DNA from 2 places in the Bradyrhizobium sp. USDA 241 genome. Region 2 is predicted to be linked to the other one. Evidence: predicted binding sites of a transcription regulator. Region 2 holds the regulator's gene; the other holds the start of a gene.
The links. Region 2 encodes LexA, which represses DNA repair genes until DNA is damaged. Its sites were predicted from a motif close to TGTTCNNNNTGTGTTCNG; they were not measured.
Positions count from the first base shown of each region.

Region 1: the regulator LexA is predicted to act here: its motif matches at 933-950, upstream of recA (recombinase RecA).

Region 1 covers NZ_JBMGPZ010000005.1:4,222,721-4,230,562, forward strand. The annotation lists gene recA (recombinase RecA) at 1-841, opposite strand, end outside; gene ABIF91_RS42350 (hypothetical protein) at 1,167-1,367, shown strand; gene ABIF91_RS42355 (hypothetical protein) at 2,030-2,230, shown strand; gene ABIF91_RS42360 (hypothetical protein) at 2,388-2,558, shown strand; gene ABIF91_RS42365 (DUF2798 domain-containing protein) at 3,130-3,387, opposite strand; one part of gene ABIF91_RS42370 (IS3-like element ISRj2 family transposase) at 3,659-4,536, opposite strand; one part of gene ABIF91_RS42370 (IS3-like element ISRj2 family transposase) at 4,536-4,788, opposite strand; gene ABIF91_RS42375 (DUF6894 family protein) at 5,072-5,305, shown strand; gene ABIF91_RS42380 (IS630-like element ISRj1 family transposase) at 5,348-6,412, shown strand; partial or broken gene ABIF91_RS42385 (IS630-like element ISRj1 family transposase) at 6,468-7,025, shown strand; gene istB (IS21-like element ISFK1 family helper ATPase IstB) at 7,123-7,842, opposite strand, start outside.
Region 2 covers NZ_JBMGPZ010000005.1:3,777,131-3,784,972, reverse strand. The annotation lists partial or broken gene ABIF91_RS40185 (ComEC/Rec2 family competence protein) at 1-2,225, shown strand, start outside; gene ABIF91_RS40180 (hypothetical protein) at 2,376-2,810, opposite strand; gene lexA (transcriptional repressor LexA) at 3,295-3,996, opposite strand; gene glp (gephyrin-like molybdotransferase Glp) at 4,173-5,384, opposite strand; gene ABIF91_RS40165 (hypothetical protein) at 5,593-5,799, opposite strand; gene ABIF91_RS40160 (HAD family hydrolase) at 5,970-6,593, opposite strand; gene ABIF91_RS40155 (alpha-hydroxy acid oxidase) at 6,623-7,756, opposite strand.

The DNA of each region.
Region 1 (7,842 bases), 450 kb from region 2:
TGGAGACGCCCTCGCCGTACATGATGTCGAACTCGACCTGCTTGAAGGGCGGCGCCAGCTTGTTCTTCACCACCTTGACGCGCGTGGTGTTGCCGACCACCTCGTCGCGCTCCTTGATCGCGCCGATGCGGCGGATGTCGAGGCGGACGGAGGCGTAGAATTTCAGCGCATTGCCGCCGGTCGTGGTTTCGGGCGAGCCGTACATCACACCGATCTTCATGCGGATCTGGTTGATGAAGATCACCATGGTGTTGGACTTGTTGATGGAGGCCGTCAGCTTGCGCAGCGCCTGGCTCATCAGGCGGGCCTGCAGACCCGGCAGCGCATCGCCCATCTCGCCCTCGAGCTCGGCCTTCGGCACCAGCGCCGCGACCGAATCGATCACCATCACATCGACCGCGCCCGAGCGCACCAGCGTGTCGCAGATTTCCAGCGCCTGCTCGCCGGTGTCGGGCTGCGAGATCAGGAGCTCGTCGATGTTGACGCCGAGCTTGCGGGCATAGACCGGGTCGAGCGCGTGCTCGGCGTCGATGAAGGCGCAGATGCCGCCCTTCTTCTGCGCTTCCGCCACCGTATGCAGCGCCAGCGTGGTCTTGCCCGAGGATTCCGGCCCGTAGATCTCGACGATACGCCCCTTGGGCAGGCCGCCGATGCCGAGCGCGATGTCGAGCCCGAGCGAGCCGGAGGACACCGCCTCGATGTCCATGGACCGGTCGTTCTTGCCGAGCTTCATCACCGAGCCCTTGCCGAACTGTCGCTCGATCTGGGAGAGCGCGGCGGCCAGAGCTTTACTCTTGTCCATTGAAGATCCTTCGACGATACGCAAGGCAGTTGCGGACATTGGGTCGTGCTCCTTATGGCGAGGATTCGCGTGAGGGACAAACGGTTGCGAGGCAGCTCGGCGATAAAAGCAATGTACCCCATTTGTTCCAGGTTCGCAATATGTTCTTTTACGGATGCGGGTACTGTCCGTATTTGCCCCCCCGCGTCCCAAGCTGGATTTAGGAATATCCAAATTCGCCGGGGGCGAGTGGTCAAACTTGACCAGATTCGGTCTGCCACAGGTGTTAACAAGAAGCCGTCACCGCGCGCCCCTGGGCATGGATCGGTGACGAGAACGCCATCGCGGCGATCCCGCCTCATGCCTCTGGACAGGAGCTAACGCCATGCACCTGCGACGCCGCATCAAACAAACCACATCCCTTGAAGAACGCCTTGTCGCCGAGGCCCTGCGCCAGCGCGAGCAAGCCAAACTGCTTCCACCAGGCATTGAGCGGGAGCGTGCAATCCGCAAAGCCCGGCTGGCTGAAACCGGCTCGCACATCAGTGAGTGGCTACGGTCGCCCGGTCTAAGGGCACCGACGTGAAAGGTAAGGCCGCCTCAGTGGGCAGCCTCTTTCATTGCAGGAGATTCAAAATCTCCTCGTCACGCCCAAGACTTCCTTGAGCTTCGCCAGACCGGCGGCATCCACCTTGGTCGTTATCTCGAGACGGTTTCCTGCCTGAAGAACGCTGATCTTTTCGGAAAGCCGCTGCGCACTTTCCCCGATCATGCTTTAGGCGTAGGATTCACGTGATTTGAATCATAGGAGGGTGCAGCTTGACCGCGGTCCTCGTTTTTAAGATCACCACCGTTGCCTTGGGCGTCCTTTCAACAGTCTTCGCATACACGCTCATTTTCAGCGTTTGAAGAAAGGGACGCCGCCTCCGTCAGCGGCCTCTTTCAGAGATCTGTTTCCATACTGCGCGCTGAAGATCGCAGGGCTGCAACATGCCGTGCGCGCGGACCGGCAACGGCGATTGATGGATTCATTCGCTCCCGGTTCGGACGATTGGGTGCAGGCCGAAAGGCTGCTCGTCAATTTCCGATATTCATTTCGGCTGCCCAATTCGCCTTGTGCGCACAACTGAACAGACGCAGATCCTTTTCTGGATCCTAATGGATCCTCACAGCGCGGACCTTGGCCACCATCGGTGATGAGAACGTTGACCAGCTCTCCCGCCCTTCTCGTATGGATATGAGAGCGCCATGTTCAAGCGGCGACGTTTCAAGCAACAGCTGACCCTTCAAGACCGGCTTTCCGCATGGGTGAAGCAGGTCCAGCAGCAGGCTTCCAGGCTTCCACCGGGTGCCGAGCGAGACGCCCTCCTCAAGAAGGCCCGCCAGGCCGACGTCGCCAATCATCTGCACGACTGGGTCAAATCGCCCGGGCTTCAACCACCGAAATAGCGGCATCCGCCGTGTTGCTCTTCGAGAGCGAAGGCCGCCGCGCATCAAGGCCGCGCGGCCGCTGCGCCGTCATGTTTCCGCAATCTTGCGGCACCGAACCTTTTCGCGGTCTCCGGCCTTCTGTGGGGATGGGACCGCAACTCCGGGGACCTCGGCCATGACGGACAACGACACGCAGCACGATGCGATCAGACGCAATCCGCTGCTGGAGGCAGCGCAGAAGGAGATGGTGAAGTTCGAGCGCAAGGAAAACGAGTTCCGCAGGAAGGACCGTGAAGAGCGCGCCGCCGCGCTCCGCCTGCCCTTGAACGAGATCAAGATCCACTAGGCCCCCAGGACCCGGCTCCGGCATGGGCCGAGGCCGCCCCTATGCGGGCAGCAGGCGCCGATCCGTCGGTCCGGAGCGACCGCCTGTCGATCTCGTTTGGCATCGCGCGCCGGGCTGCATGGCCCCGCGAAGGCGCTGCGCGCCATCTCAAGGTATCTAAATACTACTCATAACCTGTTGGCCGACCGATGAAATTTCAAAGCAGCCTACTGTGCATGGGGTTGTTTCGACTTTTTGAATGTCGAGGCGTGCCCGGTGCCATCCCCCGGATGGGCACGGCCGCCGTCACCCGGCACGCAAACCCGCCTACAGCAGCGCCAGCAGCACCAGCCCAATCACCAGCACGACGAAGCCAGCCGCCGTCGCGGCGGCAAATGACCGCTCTACGTTATCCATGATGCCACCCCGTTGTCGGCGAGCCACGTTTCCCCCATGGCCGCGCCGAACGGATAAAATCTTGCCGACGGGTGTGTCCGCAGTGGTGCGAACGGATGTCGAAATTGGGACGGGTGCGCGGTCAGTCTGCGGCCGTTCGAGCGCGACCTTCACGTGCCGAGCCTACGGGGCTTTTTCACGCCTGTCGGCTGGCTCGCGGGTCCCTCTCCTCCCGGGTCAGGCGCAGCGAGAAGGCGCGGATCGCAGGCGCCGCCAGCAGCACGATGGGCAGCATCGAAGCCCATGCGATCAGCCACGACACCATCCAATGCCGAACGAAGATCATCGGGCTGCCCGCGGGCAAGCTGGCGATTCCCGCCGCAACCAGCGAGGTCAGTCCGGACTGGATGATGCCGAAGACGAAATGGGAATAGCGGCGGGGAATGCCGAGCATGAGGTATCCCTGGGTGCTTGCCTCATCAGGCAAGCAAGGCACATGCCGTCGCGCGGTCGGGATCTGGAAAGCCCAGAAGGAACCAGCGCGCAGCCACGCCCCGACCCGTCGCCCGGGGTGCAACCAGAGCTGGCCCCGGTTGTTTGGACAGCGCCCCGCTGGATTTAAGTGGATTCCTGCCGGGTTATGCTGAACGCGGGGCTTTACGGTTTTGTCGTTGCGTCGGGAGGGCGTAGCCCGACCAGAGCGACGACAAAACCGTCGGCGACGGTCATGCGGCCATCACCATAGCTTGCGTGCCGAAGTAAGCCTCGTCGGGCGTGCGCCCGTCAAGGCTCGAGTGAGGGCGTCCCTGATTGTAGAAGGCCAGATACTTGGCAATTGACGCTCGCGCCTCGGACACGCTGTCGTAGGCGCGGAGATATACTTCTTCGTATTTGACCGTGCGCCAGAGCCGCTCGACAAACACGTTGTCGCGCCAGGCGCCCTTGCCGTCCATGCTGATGGCGATCTTCGCGTCCAGCAGCACATCGGTGAACTCGAGGCTGGTGAACTGGCTGCCCTGATCCGTGTTGAAAATCTCGGGCCTGCCGTGCTTCGCCAACGCCTCCTGGACCGCTTCGACGCAGAAGGCCGCCTCCATTGTGATCGAGACGCGATGGGCCAGGACCCGTCGGCTGAACACATCGACGACCGCCGCGAGATAGACGAAGCCACGCCGCATCGGAATGTAGGTGATGTCCATTGCCCACGCATGGTCGGGCCGCTCGATCTTCAATCCGCGCAACAGGTACGGGTAGATCTTGTGACCCGGAGCCGGCTTGCTCGTGTTCGGGCGACGATAGACCGCCTCGATCCCCATGCGCTTCATCAGCGTCGCGATGTGGCGGCGACCGGCGTATACGCCCTCCCGCCGCAGCAACGATCGCAGCATACGCGCTCCCGCGAAGGGATAATCGAGATGCAGCTCATCGAGCCGACGCATCAAGGCAAGGTCCTCGGCCGAAACTGGCCGAGGTTCATAGTAGACCGTGCTGCGAGCCAGCTTCAGGACCTTCGCCTGGCGCACGATAGAAAGATCATGATCGCGGTCGATCATCGCTTTGCGCTCAGCAGGCCCGCCTTGGTGAGCGCGCCGGACAAAAAATCGTTTTCCAACGCCAGCTCGCCGATCTTGGCATGTAACGCCTTCAAATCGACCGGCGTCTCGGCCGATGTCTTGTCATGCCCAAACACGCCGGCGGCGCCTTCCAGGAGCTGGTTTTTCCAGATCGTGATCTGGTTCGGATGAACATCAAACAGTTGCGCCAGCTCCGCCAGTGTCTTGTCGCCTTTGACCGCAGCCAAAGCAACCTTCGCCTTGAATGCCGGAGAATGCGTCCGGCGGCTCTTCTTCGTCATCTTCGCTCCTGATTCGCAGCAAGAATCCTCGCCGCTGTCAGGCAGAAAATCCACTCAAGCTACTGTCCGAATTTGCGGGGCCAGCTCTACCTGAACGGAGTTCAGGAACTCTGTTCATGGTCGGAGAACCACGGAGCGCGAGCGCCCTTTGCGCGCCGCAGCCCGCCAACGGTCCCGCGTAGTCCGTAGCCGCCCGGGATTGATCTGACGATGGTTTGGGATTGGACTGCGCGCGCCCAGGGCCTTGGGGGGCGAGGCACCATGCGCGCGATCGGTGCCTGCCATGCCGCTCTATTTCTTTCGAATCCGCAACGGCCGTTATTCCGGTTGCGCCGACCAGGCGACGGAATTTGCCAATCGCGATGCGGCCTGGAAGGAGATGACCAGCGTCTGCGCCGACATGACCGCCGGCATTGCCCGCAAGCTCCAGGAAAATTCCGAATGGCAGATGGAGCTGCTCGACGAGGCCAAGGAGCCGGTGTTCCGGATCCGCATCGTTGCCGAAACCTTCGACTAGTACCCACTTTTCTTGGAACGTGAGTCGTGATTCAAGGTCGGGATGATACCCGAAGCAAGAGAAGTCCACCTTTCGAGGAAAGATCGCAAGGTGCTTGAGGCGTGCTGTCGCTCACCGGTGACGTTGCAGCGCGATTTGAAGCGGGCGCGGATAGTTCTGTTGGCGGCGGATGGGCGCAGCACCCGGTCGATCGCCAAGGAAGTTGGGGTCCAGCCGCGGATTGTCAGCCTTTGGCGGCATCGCTATGCCGACCATGGCCTTGAAGGGCTGCAAGACAAGCCGCGGCCTGGCAAGCAGCCGATCTATACGAAGACGACCGACAAGCGGATTCTGAAGCTGCTGGATAAGCCGCCACCGCAAGGGTTTGCGCGCTGGACCGGCCCCCTGCTGGCCGAGGCGCTGGGCGATGTCGATGTCCAATATGTCTGGCGGTTCCTGCGCAGCCACAAGATTGACCTGGTGGCTCGCAAGTCCTGGTGCGAGAGCAACGACCCGAACTTTACGGCCAAAGCCGCCGATGTTGTCGGCCTCTATGTCGCGCCGCCGGCGAAGGCCATTGTGCTGTGCGTGGACGAGAAGCCCTCGATCCAGGCTTTGGAGCGAGCGCAGGGTTATCTGAAGTTGCCCAATGGCCGCGCCTTGACCGGCCAAAGCCACGATTACAAGCGGCATGGCACCACAACATTGTTTGCGGCGCTCGAAGTCGCCACCGGAAAGATCATCGCGACCCATTCAAAACGCCGGCGCCGCGTCGAGTTTCTCGATTTCATGAACAGCGTCACCGCGGCTTTTCCGAACCGCAAGCTTCACGTCATCCTCGACAACCTCAACACCCATAAAAAGAACGAGGACTGGCTCAAGGCCCACCCCAACGTGCAATTTCATTTCACGCCGACAAGTGCGTCATGGCTCAATCAGGTCGAAGTATGGTTTTCCATCTTGCAGGGGCAGTCGCTCAGCGGCACCTCCTTCACGAGCCTCAAGCAGCTTCAGGAACACATCGATGCCTACGTCAACGCATACAACGACAGAGCCGAGCCCTTCGTCTGGACCAAGAAAAAGGTCCGTCAACGCCGTTTCAAAGGCCGCCGTATCACTCAGCTCTGATTCCGGGTACTAGTACCCACTTTTCTTGGAACGTGAGTCGTGATTCAAGGTCGGGATGATACCCGAAGCAAGAGAAGTCCACCTTTCGAGGAAAGATCGCAAGGTGCTTGAGGCGTGCTGTCGCTCACCGGTGACGTTGCAGCGCGATTTGAAGCGGGCGCGGATAGTTCTGTTGGCGGCGGATGGGCGCAGCACCCGGTCGATCGCCAAGGAAGTTGGGGTCCAGCCGCGGATTGTCAGCCTTTGGCGGCATCGCTATGCCGACCATGGCCTTGAAGGGCTGCAAGACAAGCCGCGGCCTGGCAAGCAGCCGATCTATACGAAGACGACCGACAAGCGGATTCTGAAGCTGCTGGATAAGCCGCCACCGCAAGGGTTTGCGCGCTGGACCGGCCCCCTGCTGGCCGAGGCGCTGGGCGATGTCGATGTCCAATATGTCTGGCGGTTCCTGCGCAGCCACAAGATTGACCTGGTGGCTCGCAAGTCCTGGTGCGAGAGCAACGACCCGAACTTTACGGCCAAAGCCGCCGATGTTGTCGGCCTCTATGTCGCGCCGCCGGCGAAGGCCATTGTGCTGTGCGTGGACGAGAAGCCCTCGATCCAGGCTTTGGAGTGCGGATTTCACGGATCGTGAGCATCGATTTCGCGCGATCGTGAGCACTGAATTCAGACGATCGTGAGCAGCCCGCTACGGCCGATGGGAGATAGAGTCAGTGTTCTGGTTGGCCGTCAAGGGTGATGGTTTTGGCGCTGCGTTTTCGCATGCTTTCTCCGGTGAGCTGGAGGCGGTGGGCGTTGTGGACGAGGCGATCGAGAATGGCGTCGGCGACCGTGGGGTCCCCAATGGCTCCATGCCAGGTGTCCACGGGGAGCTGACTTGTGACGATGGTGGATGCGCGGCCATGGCGGTCCTCGAGGATTTCGAGCAGATCGCGGCGTTCCGCGGCGGTGAGCACCGATAGTCCCCAATCATCCAAAATCAGAAGCTGAGCGCGGCCGAGGCTTTTGAGGAGCCGGGCGTAGCGTCCGTCTCCGCGCGCGAGCGCGAGCGCCTCGAACAGCCTTGGAACGCGATGATAGAGGACTGATCGGTTGTCGCGGCAGGCCTTGTGGCCGAGCGCGCAGGCTAACCAACTTTTGCCCAGGCCGGTTGCCCCGGTGACGAGCAAATTCTCGTGGCGATCGATCCAGCGACCTTCGACGAGTTTGGCGAAAACGGCGCGGTCGATGCCCCGCGGGGTGCGCAGATCGACGTCCTCGACGCAAGCAGTCTGGCGCAGTGCGGCGATCTTGAGGCGCGTGGTGAGCCGCCTGGTGTCGCGTTCGGCGGCTTCGCGGTCGACCAACAGGCCGATGCGATCTTCGAACGGCAGGGCTTCGAGATCGGGCGATCGGCGCTGCTCCTCGAAGGCCTTGGCCATTCCGGTCAG
Region 2 (7,842 bases):
GGAGTTGCGGGGACGTGGCCGGTCGGCCGCGCCGCACCGGCCGGCGGCTTTGCGCCGGCGGGCCTTGGCGTCTGGCCGGCTATCGTCGAAACGCTGCGCGAATGGGCCCGCGCTGAGGCCGGCCCTGGCCGGCTGCTGCCCTGGGTGCCGGTCGCCTTTGGTGGCGGCATCGCGCTGTATTTCGCCGCCGATCATGAGCCGGTGTTGTGGGTCGTTGTGGCGACGGCGGCCGTTCTCGCGCTTGGCGCGGTCCTGCTGCGACGGAGCCGGCTGTTTGCTCCTGTGATCATGCTCGCGGCAGTCGCGGCCGGCTTTGCCATGGCGACCTGGAAGACGGCGCGCATCGCCCACACCGTGCTCGCCAAGCCGCTTTATTCGGTGGCGCTGTCCGGCTTTGTGGAGGCGCGCGACATCCGCGAGCGCACCGATCTCGTGCTGCGCGTCAGCGCGATGGAGGCGCAGCGCAGTGACGTCAAGCTCGACCGCGTGCGTCTTTCGGTGCGCAAGGGGACGGCACCGGAGGTCGGCAGCTTCGTGCAATTGAAGGCGCGGCTGCTGCCGCCGATCTCGCCGGTGCGCCCCGGCAGCTACGATTTCTCGCGCGACATGTTCTTCCAGGGCATCGGCGCCTCCGGCTTCGTGATGGGCGCGATCACGGCCGCGCCGCCGCCGGATGCCGTCGGCTCGCGGCTGCGCTACGCGGCCTTCATGCAAGGCTTGCGCGATGCGATCGATGCCCGCATCCGTGCGACGCTCGAAGGCGATAATCGCGCGATCGCGACCGCGCTGCTGACGGGGCGGCGCGATGCGATCACCGCGCCCGTCAACGACGCGATGTTCGTCTCGGGGCTCGGCCATGTGCTGTCGATCTCCGGCTATCACATGGCGGTCGTCGCCGGCGTCGTGTTCTTCGCGGTTCGCGCGCTGCTGGCGCTGATTCCGGGGCTGGCGGCCGGCTTCGCCATCAAGAAATGGTCGGCGGCCGCTGCGCTTGTTGCGGCTGCGTTCTACCTGCTGCTGTCCGGCGCCGAGGTCGCGACGCAGAGATCATTCTTCATGACGGCGGTGGTTTTGATCGCCGTGATGGTTGATCGCCGCGCCATCACGTTCCGGACGCTGGCGGTGGCCGCGCTGATCGTGCTCGCCGTCGCGCCCGAGGCGCTGGTTCATCCGAGTTTCCAGATGTCCTTTGCGGCAACGCTCGGGCTGGTGGCGCTGGTGCAGATCGGCATGCCGAACCTGCTCGCATCGCCTGATCATTCCGCAACGGCGCGCATCGCGCTGTGGGGCGGCCGCGAGATCGCGATGCTGTTCCTGGCCTCGTTGATCGCGGGGCTTGCGACCACGCCCTATGCCGCCTTCCACTTCCACCGCGTGACGCCGTACGGCGTGCTCGCCAATCTCGGCGCGATGCCGGTGGTCTCGGCGCTGGTGATGCCGGCGGGGCTGTTGGGGCTGCTCGCAGCGCCATTCGGGCTCGACGGCGCGTTCTGGTGGCTGATGGGGATCGGCATCGAGTGGATGGTTGCGGTCTCGCGCTGGGTGGCGGCACTGCCCGGTGCCGTCGGCCGCATTCCCGCGTTCGGGATCGCGCCGCTGATCGCGGCGAGCCTCGGGATCATCGTGATGGGGCGTTGCGCACGCCCCTGCGCTGGTCCGGTGCCCTGGTGCTGCTTGCCGCGATCCTCTGGGCGATGTCGGTGCGGCAGCCCGACATCCTGATTGCCGGGGATGGCGCGAGCGTCGCCGTGCGGGGCCGGGACGGGCGGCTGCATGTGATCCGCGCCAGCAAGGATGGCTTCCTGCTGAGGGAGTGGTTGGCTGCCGATGCCGATCCGCGCGATGCCGGCAGCGCCTCGTTGGCCGACGGTGTCTCGTGTGACGAGTCCGGCTGCGTGACGCCGCTCGCGGACGGACGGCTTGTCGCGTTGGCGTTGCGCAGCGAGGCGCTGGCTGATGATTGCAGCCGCGCTGCGCTGGTGGTGACGGCGCGGCCTACGCCGCCCGATTGCGCGGCGATGGTGGTCGACAGGCCACGGCTCGCCAGTCAGGGCGCGCTGGCTCTGACGCAGAGCGGTGACGGCTTCTCGGTTCGGGCGGTGAGGGCGAGAGGCACAAGCCGCCCCTGGCTGCCGGCCGGCGCCGGCGAGGGGGATTTCGACGGCAGCCTTGCGCCGAAGACGGCCGTGCCCCGCAACCGGGACGCAACGCCATCGGAGACGGACAGACGGACTTGCAGGCGGACGATTGAGGAGCGATGCGGGGGAGGTCGATCGGACCGGATTTCGCAGGACGCAACCCATACCATCTCGCCGGCCTCGGCCGGCGATGGCATTTCATTCCTGGCCCACGACCATCGGCCGGGGGCGACGACGTCAGCCGATCGGCAGACGCGTGATTGTGGACCGCGTGTCGGCGACGATCTGCGGCTTGTGCTCGCGCTCGCCAACCGGCTGGGTCACCGGCAGTTGCAGCACGGTCGCGCGCTGGCCTTCGACGAGCTGTGTCACCAGCACGTATTTGCCGTCGGGAAATTCGATCGCGTCATGATGGCGATCGGGAATGTGCGGGTCGATCTTGCCGAACTTGCCGACGCGGGAGTTCACGGTACGCGTCCAGATCCAGCGATTGTCGTAACGGACGTTGTCGGCGAAAGCGAGCTCCGTTCCCGGCAGCAAGCAGACCGCGACGGAGAGATCGGCTTCGGAGGCGAAGCCGCGCGTCGAGGTGCCACGGAAGGTTGTCGTGACGATCGTCTCGCCGACTTCGGCGGGGCGCGTCGCGACGGCATGCAGGCTGTAGTCACACATCGGGTGCTCCTCATGCGAAGATAGCAACCCGCACCTCTTTTGGAGGCGCAGGCCTCTATCAGGTGGAAGCACGCAACGTTCTGCTTCGTTGTAGGCAAATCTGCGGCTGCGTCCGCAAGCCGCGATCACATTATCTTTCCCGGATTCGATAGGAACAAAGCCGACGCCTGTGAATTCGGAAGGCGCGTGTCAGTGCCTCGCGGGCGCCGACCAGCCTGAGTATTGCCGCTCGCTTGCCGAATGGCGGTGCGATTGTATGGCAGTGGCTTACGTCGCCGATGCTGCGATCGGCGCCGCAACATCGTCCATGATAAGTCTGGCGCATCACGTCCCTTCGCACTCTCAGGCCGCGACGCGATGATGCGTTGTGCGGCGTGTCGAGGATGTGGCGCCGAAAGAGGGGGCCGGACCATCTGAGCAGAACCGGAAAAACCATCCAGCCGGAGCGGATAGCGATCCGCTCCAATAGATATCGAACGACCGCTCAATACTTGCGGTAAAGCCCGATCAGCTTGCCCTGGATCTTCACGCGGTTCGGCGGAAGAATACGGACCTCATAGGCGGCATTGGCGGGCTCGAGCGCGATAGAGGCGCCGCGGCGGCGGAAGCGCTTGAGCGTGGCTTCCTCGTCGTCGATCAGCGCTACCACGATGTCGCCGGTATCGGCGCTCTCGTTGCGCTGGATCAGCGCCATGTCGCCGTCGAGGATGCCGGCCTCGACCATCGAATCGCCGCGCACCTCGAGCGCGTAGTGCTCGCCCGAGCCGAGCATGTCGGGCGGCACGCTGATGGTGTGGCTGCGGGTCTGCAGCGCCTCGATCGGCGTGCCGGCCGCGATGCGGCCCATCACGGGCACCGCGACGGGACGCTCGCCCTCGTCCACAGGCGGGCTGGAGGTCGCGCGCACCTTGCCGAGATTGCCCTCGATGACGCTCGGCGTGAAGCCGCGGCGACTGCCGGCGGCGGCCTGCAGCTCGGGCAGCTTGATCACCTCGATGGCGCGGGCGCGGTTGGGCAGGCGGCGGATGAAGCCGCGCTCCTCGAGCGCAGTGATCAGGCGATGGATGCCTGACTTCGAGCGCAGGTCGAGCGCATCCTTCATCTCGTCGAAGGACGGCGGCACGCCGCTTTCCTTCAGACGTTCGCTGATGAATCGCAGAAGCTCGTATTGTTTGCGCGTCAACATCTCGACCAAAGTCCCCCGGTTGATGTCGTTCGAGTCCGAGACGAGGAAGTCAGCGATAAGCCGCTACATCCTCGAAACAAATCATGAACGGACACTATATGTTCGATATGTGTTCCGCAACTGCTTAATTTACGGTGAACAGAGCCAAGCTCGCGCGATGCGTGTGGCCGTGCAGCTCAGGCGGGCAGGCGCAACACCTCGCAAGGCGTGCCGGCCTCGGCCCTCGGCGCGAACGGTGCGCGCACGAGAAGTACCTGCGCCGCAGCGAGATTCGCAAGCAGAGAGGAGTCCTGATGGCTCACGGGAACGGCGACGAACGCGCCGTCGTCACGCTGTTTCAGGCGCGCACGCAGATAGTCCTCGCGCTGGTCGTTGGCATCGAGATCGCGGCCCAGCACGGCGCGCTCGCGGCGATGATGAATCACTGAACGGCCCGACAGCGCGCGAATCAGCGGCACCATGAACAGGAAGGCGCACACGTAAGACGACACGGGATTGCCGGGCAGGCCGATCACGCGCATTGCGCCGAGTCGTCCGTGCATCATCGGCTTGCCGGGCCGAATCGCGATCTTCCAGAACGACATCGAGATGCCTTCGTCCTTGAGCGCCTGCTGGACCAGATCGTGGTCGCCGACCGAGGCACCACCGGTCGTGATCAGGATGTCGGCGCCGCTCTCCCGGGCGCGACGGATGCCGGCGGAAGTGGCCTCCAGCGTATCGGCGGCAACGCCGAGGTCGATGGTCTCGGCGCCCTCGCTGCGGGCGAGCGCGTGCAGGGCATAGCCATTGGAATAGACGATCTGGCCGTGTCCGGGCGTGGTGCCGGGCATCACCAGCTCGTCGCCGGTGGCGAGGATCGCGACCCTCGGACGGCGGCAGACGGCGAGATGCGGGTGATTCATTCCGGCAGCCAGCGCGAGATCGCGCTCGGTGAGACGAGTTCCTCTGCGTAGGAGCACGTCGCCCTCAGAGAAGTCGACGCCGGCGGGGCGAATGTGCCGACCGGGAATCGCGGCTTCCTTGATCGTGATCTGCTTGCCGTCGGCAACCGTATCCTCCTGGATCACGACCGCGTCGGCGCCATCGGGAACGACGCCGCCGGTGAAGATCCGCACGGCTTCGCCGGGGCCGACCCTTCCCGCGAACGGACGACCCGCCGCGACCTCGCCGACCAGTGCCAACCTGGAATCGACCGTTGCCGCGTCAGCCGCGCGCACGGCATAGCCGTCCATCGCCGACATGGCCTGCGGTGGCTGCGTGCGCCGCGCCGCGACGTCGCGCGCCAGCACGCGATGGTACGCCTCATTGAGGGAGACCATCTCTTCAGCCAGCGGCTCTGCATCCGCCAGCACCGCGGCGAGCGCGTCAGAAACCGGCATCAGGGCCACGGGCGGAAACTCCTGCAAATCGTTGGCGAGAGTTCTAGCCGAGTGCACGCGCGAGGCAAAGCAGCACGCAGAATGATTTATCCGGCGTGATTTCCGTCGTGGAGGAGGGAGCTCAAGTCCGCCGCGGCATGATCTGGAAGGCAAGACCGACCGGCACGAGGACGGCCATGGCGAGCACGAGAAGAACGAGCGCCACGGCCGGCATCGGTCAACTCCCGCTCGGACGGTCCGGGCCGTCGTCCGGTGCCACGTCGGGAGCTTTGGGACCTTGATCCTTGTCGGGCAGCGGATCGGCCAGGGACTTCAGGTCGGCCGCCTTGCTGATCAGCTTGGCGGAAAGGTCAGAATCCGAGGTGGTTCTGGCGAATTCGAGCAGGAGTGAGGCCTGCTTGGTGAGATAGGTTTTGCCCAGCACGTCGATCCGTCCGATGTAGAAATCCCAACGGACTCATGAGTCCGAAGGGTGGTACTCCGTTCCCGGAACTCCGTACAAAAATGCACAAAGGGGTTGGGTTCCTCATCTTCTCTTCCGCAATTTGGCTCCGGGAACCGAGGGCATGACCTGTCGCGGCGACTGCCTGGCATTTAGATGCCAAGTGCCCTCAACGCGTTCCCGACGTCGCCCGGCGACGTCACGTGCACGGCGTTCAAACCGCGCGCCCGCGCGCCCTCGATGTTCTCGGCGAGGTCGTCGAAGAATACGATGCGCTCCGCCGGCACGCCGATCGCGGCGACGACGTGGTCGAACGCCTCCGCGTCCGGTTTGCGCAGGCCGATGCTGGACGACAGATACAGCTCGCGGAAATGGCCGAGCACGCCGGCATATTCCTTCGAGAAATAGTCCACGTGCGGCCGATTGGTGTTGGAGAAGGCGTAGAGCGGCATCTGCTTCGCCGCGCGCGGCAACAGTTCGGCGATGTCGGGCATCTCGCCTGCGAAGATCGCGTTCCAGCCTTCCAGGAACTGCGCGTCCGAGATGCCGATTCCGAGTGACGCACGCAGCGAGGCGAAATAGTCCTCGTCGCTGATCTTGCCCATCTCGTGCAGCCGGTAGGCCTCGTCGCGCACATAGCGCGCGACGATGGCCTCGGGCTGGCAGCCGGCATGTCCCGCCCAGCAGGCGATCGCCTTGGAGAAGTCGATATCGAGCACCACGCGCCCGAGGTCGAACAGAAGCGCATCCGCGCTGCCGGGAGAGAGCGATGTCATTGCGTCCTTTTCACTTCAGTATCGGCAAGTCAGTAGCGATAGGGCTCATGGTCGAACAGCGGGAATGCGCTGAACACGCTGGGCGCGTTGGTGGCGGTCGCCGGATGCAGGCAGGATTTGTCGACCTCGGCGAATGTAGTGGCGCCCAGGAGGCCAAGGCAGCGCAGCACCTCGTCCTCGAGCAGCTCCAGCATCCGTGTGACACCGGCTTCGCCTGCCGCCGCCAGCGCCCAGCACTGCAGCCGGCCGATGCCGACAAGGTCCGCGCCCGCCGCGATCGCCTTGACGATGTCGGTGCCGCGGCCGAAGCCGCCGTCGACCATGATCTTGGCGCGGCCCTTCACGGCATCGACAATCTCGGGCAGCACATGCATGGCGCCGCGGCCGTGGTCGAGCTGGCGGCCGCCATGGTTGGAGACGTAAATCCACTCGACGCCGTGATCGAGCGCGATCAGCGCGTCCTCTGCCGTGGCAATGCCCTTGAGGATCAGCGGTATTTTGAACTTGTCCTTGATCATCTTCACGGTCCGCCACTCCAGGCCCTTCTGGAAATCGCCTCCGGTGGCGCGCAGGCGGCTCTCGCGAACGTAGCGCTTGGCGATGTCGCGTTCACGACGGCTGTAATGGGCGGTGTCGACGGTCAGGCAGAAGGCGGCATAGGCGTTCTTCTCGGCCCGGCTGACGACATCGGCGACGAAGGCATCGTCGCCGCGGACATAAAGCTGATAGAGGCGCAGCGCGTCGGGCGCGGCTTCGGCGGTCTTCTCCAGTCCTGGCTCGGACACCGAGCTCAGCATGTGCGCCGCACCGAAAGTGCCGGCGGCGCGTGCCACGCTTGCCGCGCCATCCGGATCGAAGATCTCGAGGGCGCCGACCGGGGCGAGCACCACCGGCAGGCGCATCCTGCGGCCGAATTGATCGACCCCTCCGTCGACCTTGCGGACATCGCGCAGCACGCGGGGGCGGAAGGCGATCTCGTCCAGCGCCATGCGGTTGCGGCGCATCGTGGTCTCGGTCTCGGCCGCACCGACGATGTAGTCCCAGGCGTTCTGGTTCAGGTTGGCGCGCGCTTTCCGGATGAACTCGTGCAGGTTCTGGAACGTCTCGTTGCTGGCGCCGAGCTCGACGTTCCTTTCCGGCCGGATGCGGGGCGCTTCGTTCATTGTTGTCCTCCCGAGAATTTGAAGTCTTATCGCCATCGCCTATTGCGTCCGGCCCTCGAAAACCATCCTAAAATCGCATAGCTGCG